Regions from separate parts of the Streptomyces sp. NPDC058371 genome, predicted to be linked through region 2. Evidence: predicted binding sites of a transcription regulator. Region 2 holds the regulator's gene; the other holds the start of a gene.

Region 1 (7,590 bases), on a different contig from region 2:
CGACCCGATCCGGATCCTGCACCGGCCGGACCACGAGGTGACGGTGGCCCTCCAGTTCCGCGCGGTCACCCTCGAACGGGCCCTGCTGCCGCGGCTGCTGGCGGCGGGAGACGCACTGCACCCGGAGGCGCGGGACACTGCGCGTAAGTACGTGGAGAAGTACGGCAGTTCCGAGGGTACGGAGCGCGTTTCCGGGGCGTGAGCGGCGTATCGGCGGCCGCGGGGCGGGCCGCTGCCGGTGCTGCGGGGCGAGGCGGGGTCGGGCCCGACGAGCGGCTCGGGCAACGGGCGTTCGGGGCCCGTCCGGGCGGCTGGGGTACGCGTGTTCGGGGCCCGTCCCCGCCGGTGGGCAACGCCTGTCGTCGGGTGCGTGACCCCCGTACCGGCATCGGGCGGACGGGGTCCGGTGCGCGGCGTGAGCACCCCGCCCGCGGTCCTAACCTTGGGCCATGACAACGGCTTTGATTACGGGATCGACCGCGGGCATCGGCGCTGCCTTCGCGCGGCGGCTGGCGGCGGACGGCCACAACCTCGTCCTGGTGGCGCGCGACACCAAGCGGCTGCGCGAGCAGGCCACCGAGCTGCACGACCGGCACGGCATCGAGGCGGAGGTGCTGACGGCGGACCTGGCGACGGACGCCGGCATCGAGTCCGTGGCCGCCCGGCTGTCCGACCCGAAGAACCCCGTCGACCTGCTGGTCAACAACGCGGGCTTCGGCAACAAGGGCCGCTATCTGGACGTACCGATGGCCGACGAGCTGAAGATGCTCAAGGTGCACTGCGAGGCGGTGCTGCGGCTGACCTCGGCGGCGACCGCGAGCATGCGCGGCCGCGGCCGGGGCGGAGTCGTCAACGTCGCCTCGGTCGCCGCCTTCGTGCCGCGCGGTACGTACGGCGCGTCCAAGGCGTGGGTCGTGCAGTTCACGCAGGGCGCGGCGAAGGACCTGGCCGGCAGTGGCGTACGGCTGATGGCCCTGTGCCCCGGTTTCGTGCGCACCGAGTTCCACGAGCGGGCCGGCATGGGCACGGACAACATCCCCAAGTGGATGTGGCTCGACGCGGACAAGCTGGTCACGGCGGCCCTCGCGGACCTGGCCCGGGGCAAGTCCCTGTCCATCCCGGACCCCCGTTACAAGGCCCTGATGGGCGTGGTGAAGGTGACTCCGCGCGCGCTGCTCGGCGGGGTCACGTCGAAGACGGGGCGGAAGTACGGCCCGCAGTGAGTCGAGCGGTGCCGTTACGGGCGGGTCCTCGCGTCCGTCGACGGCGCGCAGCGACGCCTTCCCCGTTGGTGAAATCCCCTTAAACCGAAAGGTTCGAGGGGTTTTTCACTAGAATGGTGGTATTCCACCGGACCCAGGGGGCCGGAAGGCGGCGACGTCATGACCTTTGTGCAACTGATCGACTGCAAGACCAGTCGATTCGACGAGATGAACAGGCTCATGGACACGTGGGTCGAGCGAACCAAGGGGAAGCGGACCGCGACGCACAGCACGATCGGCAAGGACCGGTCGGACGCGTCCCACTTCATCGAGATCCTGGAGTTTCCGTCGTACGAGGAGGCGATGCGGAACTCGAACCTTCCGGAGACCGACACGATCTTCCGCGAGATGGTCGCCCTCTGTGACGAGATGCCCACCTTCACGGATCTGGATGTGGTGCGCGACGAGCAGTTGCACGCGGACAACGCGCGCCGGTTCTTCGAGACGGTCGGCGCGGCGGGTGAACTGCCGCCGCTCAACGACCTGATCGCGGAGAACTATCACGACCACGATCCCGCCAACGAGCAGGACACCATCGGACTCGACGCGATGCGGAGCGAGATCGGGATGTACCGGAGCGGGTTCGACTTCGCCTTCACCGTCGACGACCAGATCGCCGAGGGCGACCGCGTGTGCACGCGGTGGACCTGGAGCGGCACCCACAAGGGCGACTTCATGGGAATCCCGGCCACCGGCAAGAAGGTCACCATGACCGGGACGACCATCTTCCGGTGCCAGGAGGACGGAAAGATCGCCGAGGGCTGGTGGCAGAACGACCGGCTGGGGCTGATGGCCCAGCTCGGGGTGCTCGACGAGCTCGAGACCTAGGCCCTGTCGGCGCCGGAGACGGCAGAAGCCTCCCTTTCCCGGCTGGGAAAGGGAGGCTTCTGTGACCTAACGGCCCGGTGGGCCTGTCGGCCTGTCGGCCTGGAGGCCGGGCGGCCTCAGTGCGAGTGACCGTGACCGTGGCTGTGACCGGCCTCGCCCTCGTCGTCCGCCGGCTTCTCGACGACCAGGGTCTCGGTCGTCAGCAGCAGGGAGGCGATGGACGCGGCGTTCTCCAGCGCGGAGCGGGTGACCTTGACCGGGTCGATGACGCCGGCCTTGACCAGGTCGCCGTACTCACCGGTCGCGGCGTTGAAGCCCTGGCCCTTGTCGAGCTCGGCGACCTTGGAGGTGATGACGTAACCCTCCAGGCCGGCGTTCTCAGCGATCCAGCGCAGCGGCTCGACGGCGGCGCGGCGGACGACCGCGACACCCGTGGCCTCGTCGCCGGTCTTGCCGAGGTTGCCCTCGAGGACCTTCACGGCGTGGACGAGCGCGGAGCCACCACCGGAGACGATGCCCTCCTCGACCGCGGCGCGGGTCGCGGAGATGGCGTCCTCCAGACGGTGCTTCTTCTCCTTGAGCTCGACCTCGGTCGCGGCGCCGACCTTGATCACGCACACGCCGCCGGCCAGCTTCGCGAGGCGCTCCTGGAGCTTCTCGCGGTCCCAGTCGGAGTCGGTGTTCTCGATCTCGGCCTTGATCTGGTTGATCCGGCCGGCGACCTCGTCGGAGCTGCCGCCACCGTCGACGATGGTGGTGTCGTCCTTGGTGACGGTCACGCGGCGGGCGGTGCCCAGCACGTCCAGGCCGACCTGGTCGAGCTTGAGGCCGACCTCCTCGGCGATGACCTGACCACCGGTGAGGGTGGCGATGTCGCCGAGCATGGCCTTGCGGCGGTCACCGAAGCCGGGGGCCTTCACCGCGACGGCGTTGAAGGTGCCGCGGATCTTGTTCACGACCAGGGTCGACAGGGCCTCGCCCTCGACGTCCTCGGCGATGATCAGCAGCGGCTTGGAGGCGTTGGCCTGGATGACCTTCTCCAGCAGCGGCAGCAGGTCCTGGATGGAGCTGACCTTGCCCTGGTGGATGAGGATGTACGGGTCGTCGAGGACGGCCTCCATACGCTCCTGGTCGGACACCATGTACGGCGACAGGTAGCCCTTGTCGAAGGCCATGCCCTCGGTGAAGTCGAGCTCCAGACCGAAGGTGTTGGACTCCTCGACGGTGATGACACCGTCCTTGCCGACCTTGTCCATCGCTTCGGCGATGAGCTCGCCGACCTGCGGGTCCTGGGCGGACAGACCGGCGACGGCGGCGATGTCGGACTTCTCGTCGATCGGCCGGGCGGTCGCGAGGAGCTCCTCGGACACGGCCTTGACCGCGGCGTCGATGCCCTTCTTGAGCAGGGCCGGGGAGGCACCCGCGGCAACGTTCTTCAGGCCCTCGCGGACGAGCGCCTGGGCCAGCACGGTGGCGGTGGTGGTGCCGTCACCCGCGATGTCGTTGGTCTTGGTCGCCACCTCCTTCACCAGCTGGGCACCGAGGTTCTCGTACGGGTCCTCGATCTCGACCTCGCGGGCGATGGTGACGCCGTCGTTGGTGATGGTGGGGGCGCCGAACTTCTTGTCGATGACGACGTTGCGGCCCTTGGGGCCGATCGTCACCTTCACTGTGTCGGCAAGCTTGTTGACGCCGCGCTCAAGGGCGCGACGGGCGTCCTCGTCGAACTTCAGGATCTTCGCCATGGGAGCGATTCAGCCCTCTCGGAAAACTTGGGAGAAACGAACTGCGCCCCCAGCGCCCGGCTTCTTAGGTCGCGGGGGCCAGGGGCGCAGTTCACTGCAAAACTGGGTGAATTACTTCTCGATGATCGCGAGCACGTCGCGAGCCGAGAGGACGAGGTACTCCTCGCCGTTGTACTTCACCTCGGTGCCGCCGTACTTGCTGTAGAGCACTACGTCGCCGACGGTGACGTCGAGCGGAAGACGGTTACCGTCCTCGAAGCGACCCGGGCCCACGGCCAGGACGACGCCCTCCTGGGGCTTCTCCTTGGCAGTGTCCGGGATGACCAGGCCAGAGGCGGTGGTCTGCTCGGCGTCGAGCGGCTGGACCACAATGCGGTCCTCGAGCGGCTTGATGGCAACCTTGGAGCTGGTGGTCGTCACGATCCGACCTCCCCCTTCGGAGATCTCACGGGGTTAACTGTCTGAGGTGGCGACCAGGTCGATCCGTCGTCGCGGGTGCCGGACCTGCCCGTCGCTATTGGCACTCTCCAGTGGGGAGTGCCAGACCCGAGACTATGACTGCGATTAGCACTCGGTCAAGCGGAGTGCCAAACGCCTGCCGGCGCGGCGGGGGATTTGGGTGCCCTGGGCGGGGGCGGGCGTCTTCTGGGGGCGCTGCCCCCAGGCCCCCGTATCGGCCTGGACGGCCTTGTCCTCAAACGCCGGACGGGCTGGTTCTCCCCCGGATAGTCCTCCAGACGCACGAGCGGGATGCCCCCTACAGGTAGTCCTCGAGGCGAGCGGGCGTCAGGCCCTGGGACTGGATGCGGCGCAACAGGCGGGTCATGGTTGCGGTGACGTCGGGTTCTTCGGGGCCGAGGAGGATGTCGCCCGGGTGCAGCCGGCCGGCGTCGGCGTCCCGGCCCAGTACGACGGCGGAGACACCGCAGTCGGCGGCGGCCCGCAGCGTGGTGGTGTCGTAGGTGCCGTACGGGGGGCGGAGCAGCCGGGGGCGGATGCCGAAGCGGTGCCTGAGCTTCTCCTGCTGGCCGCAGATCTCGGCGCGCTGGCCGGCGTACGGCAGGCCGCGCAGCGAGGTGTGGTCGAGGGTGTGGTTCTGCACGCTCGCGCCGAACGCCCGCAGTTGCGCGAAGTGCCCGTACCCGGGCCCGACGACGCTGTCCGTGAGGAACATGCTGACCGGCAGCCGCAGTTCACGGACCATGTCGACGAACCGCGGATCCCGCTCGGCGCCGTCGTCGTACGTCATGAAGACCACCTTGTCCCGGGTGGGGACGTGGTCGACCACCGGCGGCAGGCCGGGGCCGGCGGCGGGCGCGGCGGCCCGCCGGTCGGGGCGCCCGGGGGCCGCGGCGAGCGGGGCGGCCAGCCCCCAGCGGCGGTACGTCGCGGCGGTCGGCCGCTGCGGTGCGTGGGTGCGCACGCGCTCCGCCGCCTTCTTGCCCAGCCGTTCGATCGGGTCGACGGACTGGGCGCAGCCGGTGACCCCGGTGAGCAGCGCGGAGGCGAGCAGGCCGGCCAGCAGGGTGCGGGCCCGCGCGGTCATCGGGGGCACTCCGGTCGTACGTCCCGGGCGGGGCGTACGGGCACCCTCACAGGTAGTCCTCCAGCCGCGCCACGGCGTACCCCTCGTCCGTGACCTTCTTCAGGAAGCGGCGGACCATGTCGGGCATGGTGCCCTTCCAGTCCTCACGGCCCCGGAAGTGGGTCAGGACGATGTCGCCGGGGTGCAGGGACCGGTCCCACTCGCGGTACTCCCAGTGGTCGACGAAGACCTCTTCGTTCCAGATCGGCGCGTACCTGATGCCGCAGGACTTGGCGGCGCGCAGGGTGTCCTCGTTGTAGTTGCCGTAGGGCGGCCGGAAGAGGGACGGGCGCTTGCCGAACTGCTTCCTCATCACGTCCTGCATGCCGCAGATCTCGTGCTTCTGCTGGTCGTACGAGAGCCCGGGCAGGTAGGGGTGGTGCAGGGTGTGGTTGTTCAGGGTGATCCCGCGGGCCTGCATCTTCCTGAAGTAGCCGTAGTTCTCGTTGGCGAGGTAGTCGCTGAGGAAGGCGGTGTACGGGATCTTCAGGTCGCTCATCATCTTCAGGAACGCCGGGTCCTTCTCGGCGCCGTCGTCGATGGTGAGGAAGACGACCTTGTCCTTGGTGGGGATGGTCGTGAAGACGGGGGGCAGCTCGTCCTGGTCCTCGACCTCGAAGCCCTTGCGGGCCTCGATCACCGGCTTCTTCGCCGGGGCGGGCGGCGCGGCCAGCGGGGTCTTGGCCAGGCCCCAGCGCTTGGCCGCGGCGACTCGTGCGGCCTGCGCGACACGCAGCTTCGAGGCGTACGAGTCCAGGGCGCGGGCCGGCGGCGCGTGCAGCGCCTGCGGTCCGTGGGCGCCCTTGACGGCGGAGTCGGTGCCGGCGCAGCCGGCGGCGAGCGCGGCGGCCGCGAGCCCGGCGAGGGCGCCCCGGACCCCTCCCACCGCGGTCCGCTTCGTGCGGTTTTCATCATTTTGTCGTACGAGTCGCATGGCGCCGGATCCTCCCAGGTCACCGCCGCCGGGACGGGCCGACACCGCCGCCGGGCGCGCACCGTCCACCGACTGGCCCACAATGGGCCGGTGAACGACCTGGATCCGCTGGCCTCCTTCGCCTCCCTCCGCACTCCCGAGGGCCGCGCCCTGCTCGACGCGGCGCGCGGCACCGAGCCGGCCCAGGAGCTGGCCGTGGCGACCCGGCTGCGCCGCGACCATCCGGCGCCCCTGGTGACGGCGGTGCTCGCCCAGACGCGGCTGCGGCAGCGGGCGGCGGCGAAGTTCGGGGCCGAGGACGCGGAGCGGATGTTCTTCACGCCGAACGGGGTCGAGCAGTCCACCCGGACGAGCGTCGCGACATATCGCGCGGAGCGCTTCGGCGCGCTGGGCGTCCGGTCCGTCGCCGACCTCTGCTGCGGTATCGGCGGCGACGCGATCGCGCTGGCCCGCGCCGGGATCCGGGTCCTCGCCGTCGACCGGGACCCGCTGACGGTGGCGGCGGCCCGCGCGAACGCCGACGCGCTCGGTCTCGCGGACCTGATCGAGGTGCGCGAGGCGGACGTCACGGAGGTGGCCACCGAGGAGTACGACGCGGTCTTCGTGGACCCGGGCCGGCGCGGTGGACGCGGCCGGATCTTCGATCCCGAGGCGTACTCGCCGCCGCTCTCCTGGGCGGTCGGGGCGGCCCTGAAGGCACCCCGGGCCGCCCTGAAGATCGCGCCGGGCGTCCCGCACGAGGCGATTCCGGCGGAGGCCGAGGCCGAGTGGATCTCGGACGGCGGGGACGTGAAGGAGGCCGTGCTGTGGTTCGGCACGGAACCGGGCCTGGTCCGCGCCACCCTGCTGCCGGGCCCCCGTGAGCTGCGCGGCCGGGGGCTGCCCGACCCGTCGGTGCGGCCGCTCGGGCGCTATCTGTACGAGCCCGACGGCGCCGTCATCCGCGCCCATCTCGTCGCGGAGGTGGCCGAGGAGCTGGACGGCGGCCTGCTCGACGAGACGATCGCGTACGTGACCGCCGACGGCCTGCGCCCGACCCCGTACGCGACCGCCTACGAGATCACCGACCAACTCCCCTTCAACGTCAAGAAGTTGAAGGCGCTGCTGCGGGAGCGCGGGGTCGGCATCCTCACCGTGAAGAAGCGCGGCTCGGCCGTCGAACCGGAGGAGCTGCGACGGAAGGTGAAGCCGCAGGGGCCCAACTCGGCGACGGTGTTCCTCACCCGGGTGGCGGGA
Region 2 (7,590 bases):
ACCGCGGCGAGCACTCTCCTACGGCCCGGCGGGCGCCGTATACGCCTCAAAACCCCCATGGACGGCAGCGTGCCACCGCACCGGGCCGGGCGGTAGACCGCATGCGGCCACTCCCCGGCACGGGTGACACCCCGCTGCGCTGTTCGAGGCCGGCGTCAGCTGAGCAGCAGAAGCCATTCCTGGAGTTCGACCAGGTTGCCCTCGGGGTCCTTGAGGTGGGCGACGCGCATGCGCTCGGTCATGGGGGCCGGGCCGTGGATGAGGGTCCCGCCGCGGGCGGTGACGGCGGCGCAGTAGGTGTCCAGGTCGTCGACGCGCAGCACGACGAGGGAACGGTGGCCCGTCGCCGAATCGCCCAGTTCACCGAGGACTTCGGCCATCATGGCGCGGTCCTGGAGGGCGATGCCGGCCGAGCCGGTGATGGGGCTGAACTTCTCGTACGGTCCCTCTGTCGCGCCCGACTGGGGCTTGAGGTCGAGGACTTCGGCGTAGAAGCGGTAGCAGGCGGCGAAGTCCGAGACCAGCAGCCGTACTTGTGCGAGTTCCACCAGTCCCCCATGGAGTCGGTTCGGTCAGGACCAGCGGCCGGTGCGGCCCAGCAGCAGCGCCGCGGCCGCGGTACCGGCAGTCGATGTACGCAGCACGCTACGCCCCAGCCGGTACGCCTTCGCGCCCGCCTCGGAGAACAGCGCCAGCTCCTCGGGGGAAACGCCCCCTTCGGGGCCGACGACCAGCACGATCTCCCCGGAGGCGGGGAGATCCGCGGTGGCGAGCGCCGTGCTGCCGTACTCCCGGTCCTCGTGGAGCACCGCGGCCAGGTCGGCTTTGGCGAGAAGTGCGGCAACCTGCTTGCTGGTCATCGCGTCCGCGATCTCCGGGAAGCGGACCCGGCGGGACTGTTTGCCGGCCTCCCGGGCCGTGGCCCGCCACTTGGCGAGGGCCTTCGGACCCCGGTCGCCCTTCCACTGCGTGATGCAGCGGGCGGCGGCCCAGGGCACGATCGCGTCCACGCCGGTCTCCGTCATGGTCTCGACGGCGAGTTCACCGCGGTCGCCCTTGGGAAGGGCCTGGACGACGGTGATCCGGGGTGCCTCGGGCGGTTCCTCGGCAACCGAGTCCAGCTGGACGATCAACCGGTCCTTGCCCTCGGTGTCCGTGACGACGCACTCCGCCCAGCGGCCGGCCCCGTCCGTGAGGACGACGTCCTCGCCGGGCCGCAGCCGCTTCACGGAGACGGCGTGCCGTCCTTCGGCGCCGTCGAGCACATAGCGTCCGCCGTCGTCCGCGCGGAAGTGCTCGACCACGAACACCGGCGCCGTCATCGGGCCGCACCGTCCGCCGGGAACGACGACAACGCTGTCTTCGCCGCTTCGAGTTCGGCCGCCAGCACCTCGACCAGCTGCCCGGCGGGCAGTTCGCGGGCCATGCGGTGTCCCTGGCCGGCCCACAGCGCCATGCCCTGCGGGTCGCCGGCCTTGGCCGCGGCCTTGCGCAGCGGGGAGGTGAGGTGGTGGATCTCGGGGTACGCGGCGGGCGCGTACGGGCCGTGCTCGCGCAGGAAGCGGTTGACCAGGCCGCGGGCCGGACGCCCGGAGAACGCCCGCGTCAGCTCCGTACGGACGAAGAGCGGGTTGGTCAGCGCCTCCTTGTGCACGGCGTGGGCGCCCGACTCGTGGGTGGCGAGGAACGCCGTGCCGAGCTGGGCCGCGGTCGCGCCCGCGGCGAGCACCGCGGCGATCTGGCTGCCGCGCATGATGCCGCCGGCCGCCACGATCGGGAGGTGCACGCTCTCGCGGACCTGGGCGACCAGGGAGAGCAGCCCGATGCCGGCACCGTCCGCCTCCGGGATGTCGCGGTGGGTGCCCTGGTGGCCGCCCGCCTCCACGCCCTGCACGAGCACCGCGTCGGCGCCCGCCCGCTGGACGGCCAGCGCCTCGTCGACCGTGGTCGCGGTGACCACGGTCCGGGTACCGCCCCGGGACAACGCCTGAAGGACCTCGGGGGCCGGGCAGCCGAAGTGGAAGGAGACCACCGGCACCGGGTTGTCGAGGAGTACGGCGAGCTTGGCTTCGTAGCCGTCGTCGCGTCCGCTGTCCGGGTCGCCGAGCTCGGTGCCGTACCAGGCGGCCTCACCGGCGAGCTGATGGGCGTACACGTCCACGGCCGCGGGGTCCGCGTACTCCGGCTGCGGCATGAAGAGGTTCACGCCGAAGGGACGGCCGGTGAGCCCGCGCAGCTGCTTGATCTCCTGGTACACGCCGTCGGCCGTCTTGTACCCGCCGGCAAGGAATCCGAGCCCGCCCGCCTCGGAGACGGCAGCGGCCAGCCGCGGCACGGATACACCGCCCGCCATGGGGGCCTGCACGATCGGATACCGGAAGAGATCGGTCAGCGCGGAGGACATGACGGCATGTTGTCACGTCCTCCGAACAAGTCCGAATCCGGCCGCTCACGGGCCTGGACGGCCGGATTGGGGTGGCGGTACCAGCCCGTCCGGCGCTTGCGGACGAGGCCGTTCAGACCGAACGGGGGTCTGGGGGCAGCGCCCCCAGACCCACGGGCTGGCGGCGCTCAGCGCCCGTTGAACGCATCCTTCAGTCGAGAAAAGAGTCCCTGCTGCCCAGGCTGAAACTGGCCCGTGGGGCGCTCCTCGCCGCGCAGGACCGCGAGCTCCCGAAGCAGCCGCTCCTGCTCAGGGTCGAGTTTCGTCGGGGTGGTGACCTCGACGTGGACGATGAGGTCACCGCGGCCGCCGCCGCGCAGATGCGTGATTCCGCGGGCATGCAGCGGGATCGACTGACCGGACTGTGTGCCCGGGCGGATGTCGACCTCCTCCAGGCCGTCGAGGGTCTCCAGCGGCACCTTCGTGCCGAGGGAGGCCGCGGTCATCGGGATCGTGACCGTGCAGTGCAGATCGTCGCCGCGACGCTGGAAGGTCGAGTGCGGCAGCTCGTGGATCTCGACGTAGAGGTCGCCGGCGGGGCCGCCGCCGGGGCCGACCTCGCCCTCGCCCGCGAGCTGGATCCGCGTGCCGTTGTCTACGCCGGCCGGGATCTTCACGGTCAGGGTCCGCCGGGAGCGCACCCGCCCGTCGCCCGCGCACTCCGGGCACGGCGTCGGCACCACCGTGCCGAAGCCCTGGCACTGGGGGCAGGGGCGGGACGTCATGACCTGGCCGAGGAAGGACCGCGTCACCTGGGACACCTCACCGCGACCGCGGCACATGTCACAGGTCTGCGCGGAGGTCCCCGGCGCTGCGCCCTCACCGCTACAGGTGGTGCACACCACGGCCGTGTCGACCTGGATGTCCTTGGTCGTACCGAAGGCGGCCTCGTCGAGGTCGATCTCCAGCCGGATCATGGCGTCCTGGCCGCGGCGCGTGCGCGACCGCGGGCCGCGCTGCGACGCCGTGCCGAAGAACGCGTCCATGATGTCCGAGAAGTTCCCGAACCCGCCGGCGCCGAAGCCGCCCGCACCCGCGCCGCCGCTCTGCGAGAGCGGGTCGCCGCCGAGGTCGTAGACCTGCTTCTTCTGCGGGTCCGACAACACCTCGTAGGCGGCGTTGATCTCCTTGAAGCGCTCCTGCGTCTTCGGATCGGGATTGACGTCCGGATGCAGCTCGCGAGCGAGCCTCCGGAACGCCTTCTTGATCTCGTCCTGGGAAGCGTCGCGGCGCACGCCGAGTACGGCGTAGTAGTCCGTGGCCACTTACGACTCCGCCAGGATCTGTCCGACGTACCGTGCCACTGCGCGTACCGCTCCCATCGTTCCCGGGTAATCCATGCGGGTCGGACCGACCACGCCAAGTTTTGCTACTGCTTCGACGCCCGAACCGTAGCCGACCGAGACCACGGACGTGGAGTTGAGGCCCTCGTGGACGTTCTCGTGACCGATCCGTACGGTCATGCCCGAATCCGTCGACTCCCCAAGCAACTTGAGGAGCACGACCTGCTCCTCAAGGGCCTCCAGCACCGGCCGGATGGTGAGGGGAAAGTCATGTCCGAAGCGGGTGAGATTGGCGGTCCCGCCGATCATCAGCCGCTCCTCGTTCTCCTCGACGAGTGCCTCCAGCAGAGTGGAGAGCACCGTCGCGACCGTACCTCGGTCCTCGGTCTCGAAGGCATCCGGCAGATCTTGCACCAGTTGCGGCACATCCGCGAAACGACGGCCCGCGACCCGGCTGTTGAGCCGCGCGCGCAGATCCGCCAGTGACGTCTCGCCGAAGGGCGCCGGGCAGTCGATCATCCGCTGCTCGACCCGGCCGGTGTCCGTGATGAGCACGAGCATCACGCGCGCGGGGGCGAGCGAGAGCAGCTCCACGTGCCGCACGGTCGAGCGGGTCAGCGAGGGGTACTGGACGACGGCGACCTGCCGGGTCAGCTGCGCGAGCAGCCGTACCGTGCGGCCCACCACGTCGTCCAGGTCGACGGCCCCGTCGAGGAAGTTCTGGATGGCGCGGCGCTCGGGCGCCGTCATCGGCTTGACGCCGGCCAGCTTGTCGACGAACAGCCGGTAGCCCTTGTCGGTGGGGATGCGCCCGGCGCTGGTGTGCGGCTGCGCGATGTACCCCTCGTCCTCCAGGGCCGCCATGTCGTTGCGGACGGTGGCCGGGGAGACGCCCAGGCGGTGCCGCTCGGTCAGCGCCTTGGAGCCGACCGGCTCCTCGGTCCCGACGTAGTCCTGGACGATGGCGCGCAGCACTTCCAGCCTGCGTTCGCTGAGCATCGCGCACACCTCCTGAAGTCGGCACCGTGGTCTTCGCTGACCTTCGTCCTGGCACTCAGCGCGTGCGAGTGCCAGCGTTCCCCGAGCCAGTGTACGGCGGGGAGGTACGGCCCCGGCAAGGGCGGCCCCAGGACACCGCGCCGGGTGTACGGACGTGTCCTGCGATGTCGTGCCGTCGTAGTGCCCCGCGGCTAGCGTCATCGTATGAAGCTGACTTGGGAAGAGCTGGGATGGGAGGAACTCGCACCCCGCGTGGGGCGGCGGCGCCTTCCGGTCTGGGACTGCACCACCGGGCTCGTGGTGGGCGAGGGCGCGGCGCTCATGATCGACGCCGGGTCGAGCCGGGCCGAGGGCGCGCGGTTGCGTGCCGCGGCGCAACGGATCCTCGGCACCCGGTGCCGTGTGACCCATCTCGCGCTCACGCATCCCCACTTCGACCATGTCTTCGGCGCGAGCGCCTTCGCCGAGGTGGAGGTGTTCGGCGCGGTGGGCGTGGACGCCGCCCTCACCTCCGCGTCGGGCCGCGAGGAGCTCCGGGCGGACGCCGTGCGCAACGGTCTCGACCCGGACGAGGCCGCCGAGGCCGCGCGGCTGCTCGCCCGCCCGGACTACTCCGTGTCCGGCGAGTGGACCCTGGACCTGGGCGGCGGCGTACAGGTCCTGCTGGCGAATGTGGGCCCCGGCCACACGCGTCACGACCTGGTGGTGCTGGTGCCGGGCGTCGACTGTCCGGAAATCGTCTTCTGCGGCGACCTGGTGGAGGAGTCCGGCGAGCCGCAGGCCGGACCGGACGCCGTTCCCGCCCGCTGGCCCGCGGCCCTGGACCGGCTGCTGGATCTGGGCGGCGAGGACGCGGTGTACGTACCGGGGCACGGGGACGCGGTGAATGCGGCGTTTGTCCGGGCCCAGCGGGACGCGCTGGCGACGCGCTTCGGCGTGTCGTAGAAGGCCGTACGGCGCCGCGGTCCGCCTTCTCCTATCGTCATCCGAATGCGCCAGTACTCTCCGGATCTCACGCCGCCGTGGAAGAAGCCCAAGCCCGTGCCCGAGGTCCCGGCGGAGCCCGGGCTGGTGGTCGAGGAGCCCGGCACCGGCTTCTGCGGCGCGGTGATCCGCTGCGAGGCGGGCACGGTGACGCTGGAGGACCGCTTCGGCAAGCACCGGGTGTTCCCGCTGGAGCCGCGCGGCTTCCTCCTGGAGGGCAGGGTGGTCACCCTCGTCCGCCCGTCCGCCGCTCCGGCACGTCCCTCCCGTACGGCCTCCGGTTCGGTCGCCGTGCCCGGTGCGCGCGCCCGCGTGGCCCGGGCCGGGCGCATCTACGTGGAGGGCCGGCACGACGCCGAGCTCGTCGAGCGGGTCTGGGGCGACGACCTGCGCATCGAGGGCGTCGTCGTCGAGTACCTGGAGGGCATCGACGACCTGCCCTCGATCGTCACCGACTTCGCGCCCGGTCCCGATGCCCGGCTCGGCGTCCTCGTCGACCATCTCGTCCCCGGTTCGAAGGAGTCCCGTATCGCGGAGGCCGTCACCAGCGAGCACGCGCTCGTCGTCGGTCACCCGTACATCGACATCTGGGAAGCGGTGAAGCCGTCCTCCGTCGGCATCCCCTCCTGGCCCCGCGTTCCCCGCGGCCAGGACTGGAAGACCGGCGTGTGCCGCGCCCTCGGCTGGCCGGAGAACACCGGCGCGGCCTGGCAGCACATCCTGTCCCGCGTCCACTCCTACAAGGATCTGGAGCCGGAGCTCCTGGGCCGCGTCGAGGAACTCATCGACTTCGTCACGGCCCCGGAGTAGGTGGGGCTGGATCCGGCCCCACCCGGCGTTTGAGGACGAGCGCGTCGGCGCGAAAGGGCCCCCGGGTACGGGACGGGCAGGGGCGGCGGGGCGGGAGAACCCCTCAGTCCACCAGGTCGCGGACCACCGCGTCCGCGAGCAACCGCCCGCGCAGGGTGAGGACGGCAAGCCCGGCCTCGTAGGGGCCGGGCTCGAGGAGCCCGTCGGACAGCGCCCGCCGGGACGCCGCCAGCCCGTCCGGGCGGAGCAGCGCCAAGGGACACCCCTCCCGAAGCCGCAGCTCCAGAAGGATCCGCTCCACCCGCCGGTCCTCCTCGGAGAGGACCTCGCGCCCTGCCCCGGGAGACCTCCCGGCAGCCAGCGTCCCGGCATACGCCCCGGGATGCTTCACGTTCCACCACCGCACCCCGCCCACATGGCTGTGGGCCCCGGGCCCGGCCCCCCACCAGTCGGCACCGCGCCAGTACAGCTCGTTGTGGAGGCAGCGCCCGGCGTCGGACGTGGCCCAGTTGGACACCTCGTACCAGTCGAAGCCCGCCGCGGAGAGCACCTCGTCGGCGATGAGATAGCGGTCCGCGTGGACGTCGTCGTCCGTCATCGGGACCTCACCGCGGCGGATGCGCCGGGCGAGCTGGGTGCCCTCCTCCACGATCAGGGCGTAGGCCGAGACGTGGTCGGGACCGGCGCCGAGCGCGGCTTCCAGCGAGGCGCGCCAGTCGTCGTCGGACTCACCCGGGGTGCCGTAGATGAGGTCCAGGTTCACGTGGTCGAAGCCGGCCGCGCGGGCCTCGGCCACACAGGCCTCGGGGCGGCCGGGGGTGTGCGTGCGGTCGAGGACCTTGAGCACGTGCTGCCGGGCGCTCTGCATGCCGAAGGAGATCCGGTTGAAGCCCCCGGCACGGAGGGTCGCCAGATACGCCGGGTCGACGGACTCCGGATTCGCCTCCGTGGTGATCTCCGCGTCGTCCGCGAGCCCGAACTCCTCCCGGACCGCGGCCAGCATCCGTACGAGATCGTCGGCCGCCAGCAGTGTGGGCGTACCGCCGCCGACGAAGACCGTGCGGACGGGGC

Evidence for each region. The regulator HrcA, encoded in region 2, represses chaperone genes, less so after heat shock. The targets are predictions, from matches to a motif close to TTNGCACTCNGNNNNNCNGAGTGCNAA.
Region 1: a site for HrcA is predicted at 4,400-4,426, ahead of groES (co-chaperone GroES). Genes of this name have one in related genera too.

Annotation. Positions count from the first base shown of each region.
Region 1 covers NZ_JBHXJC010000007.1:296,987-304,576, reverse strand. The annotation lists gene ACFWM2_RS22855 (MOSC domain-containing protein) at 1-202, shown strand, start outside; gene ACFWM2_RS22850 (SDR family NAD(P)-dependent oxidoreductase) at 450-1,223, shown strand; gene ACFWM2_RS22845 (ester cyclase) at 1,383-2,090, shown strand; gene groL (chaperonin GroEL) at 2,207-3,835, opposite strand; gene groES (co-chaperone GroES) at 3,947-4,255, opposite strand; gene ACFWM2_RS22830 (polysaccharide deacetylase family protein) at 4,593-5,381, opposite strand; gene ACFWM2_RS22825 (polysaccharide deacetylase family protein) at 5,428-6,354, opposite strand; gene ACFWM2_RS22820 (methyltransferase domain-containing protein) at 6,445-7,590, shown strand, end outside.
Region 2 covers NZ_JBHXJC010000008.1:284,945-292,534, forward strand. The annotation lists gene ACFWM2_RS24330 (hypothetical protein) at 1-59, opposite strand, end outside; gene ACFWM2_RS24335 (VOC family protein) at 156-548, opposite strand; gene ACFWM2_RS24340 (16S rRNA (uracil(1498)-N(3))-methyltransferase) at 573-1,322, opposite strand; gene ACFWM2_RS24345 (nitronate monooxygenase) at 1,319-2,404, opposite strand; gene dnaJ (molecular chaperone DnaJ) at 2,572-3,708, opposite strand; gene hrcA (heat-inducible transcriptional repressor HrcA) at 3,709-4,725, opposite strand; gene ACFWM2_RS24360 (MBL fold metallo-hydrolase) at 4,930-5,670, shown strand; gene ACFWM2_RS24365 (DUF3097 domain-containing protein) at 5,716-6,519, shown strand; gene hemW (radical SAM family heme chaperone HemW) at 6,623-7,590, opposite strand, start outside.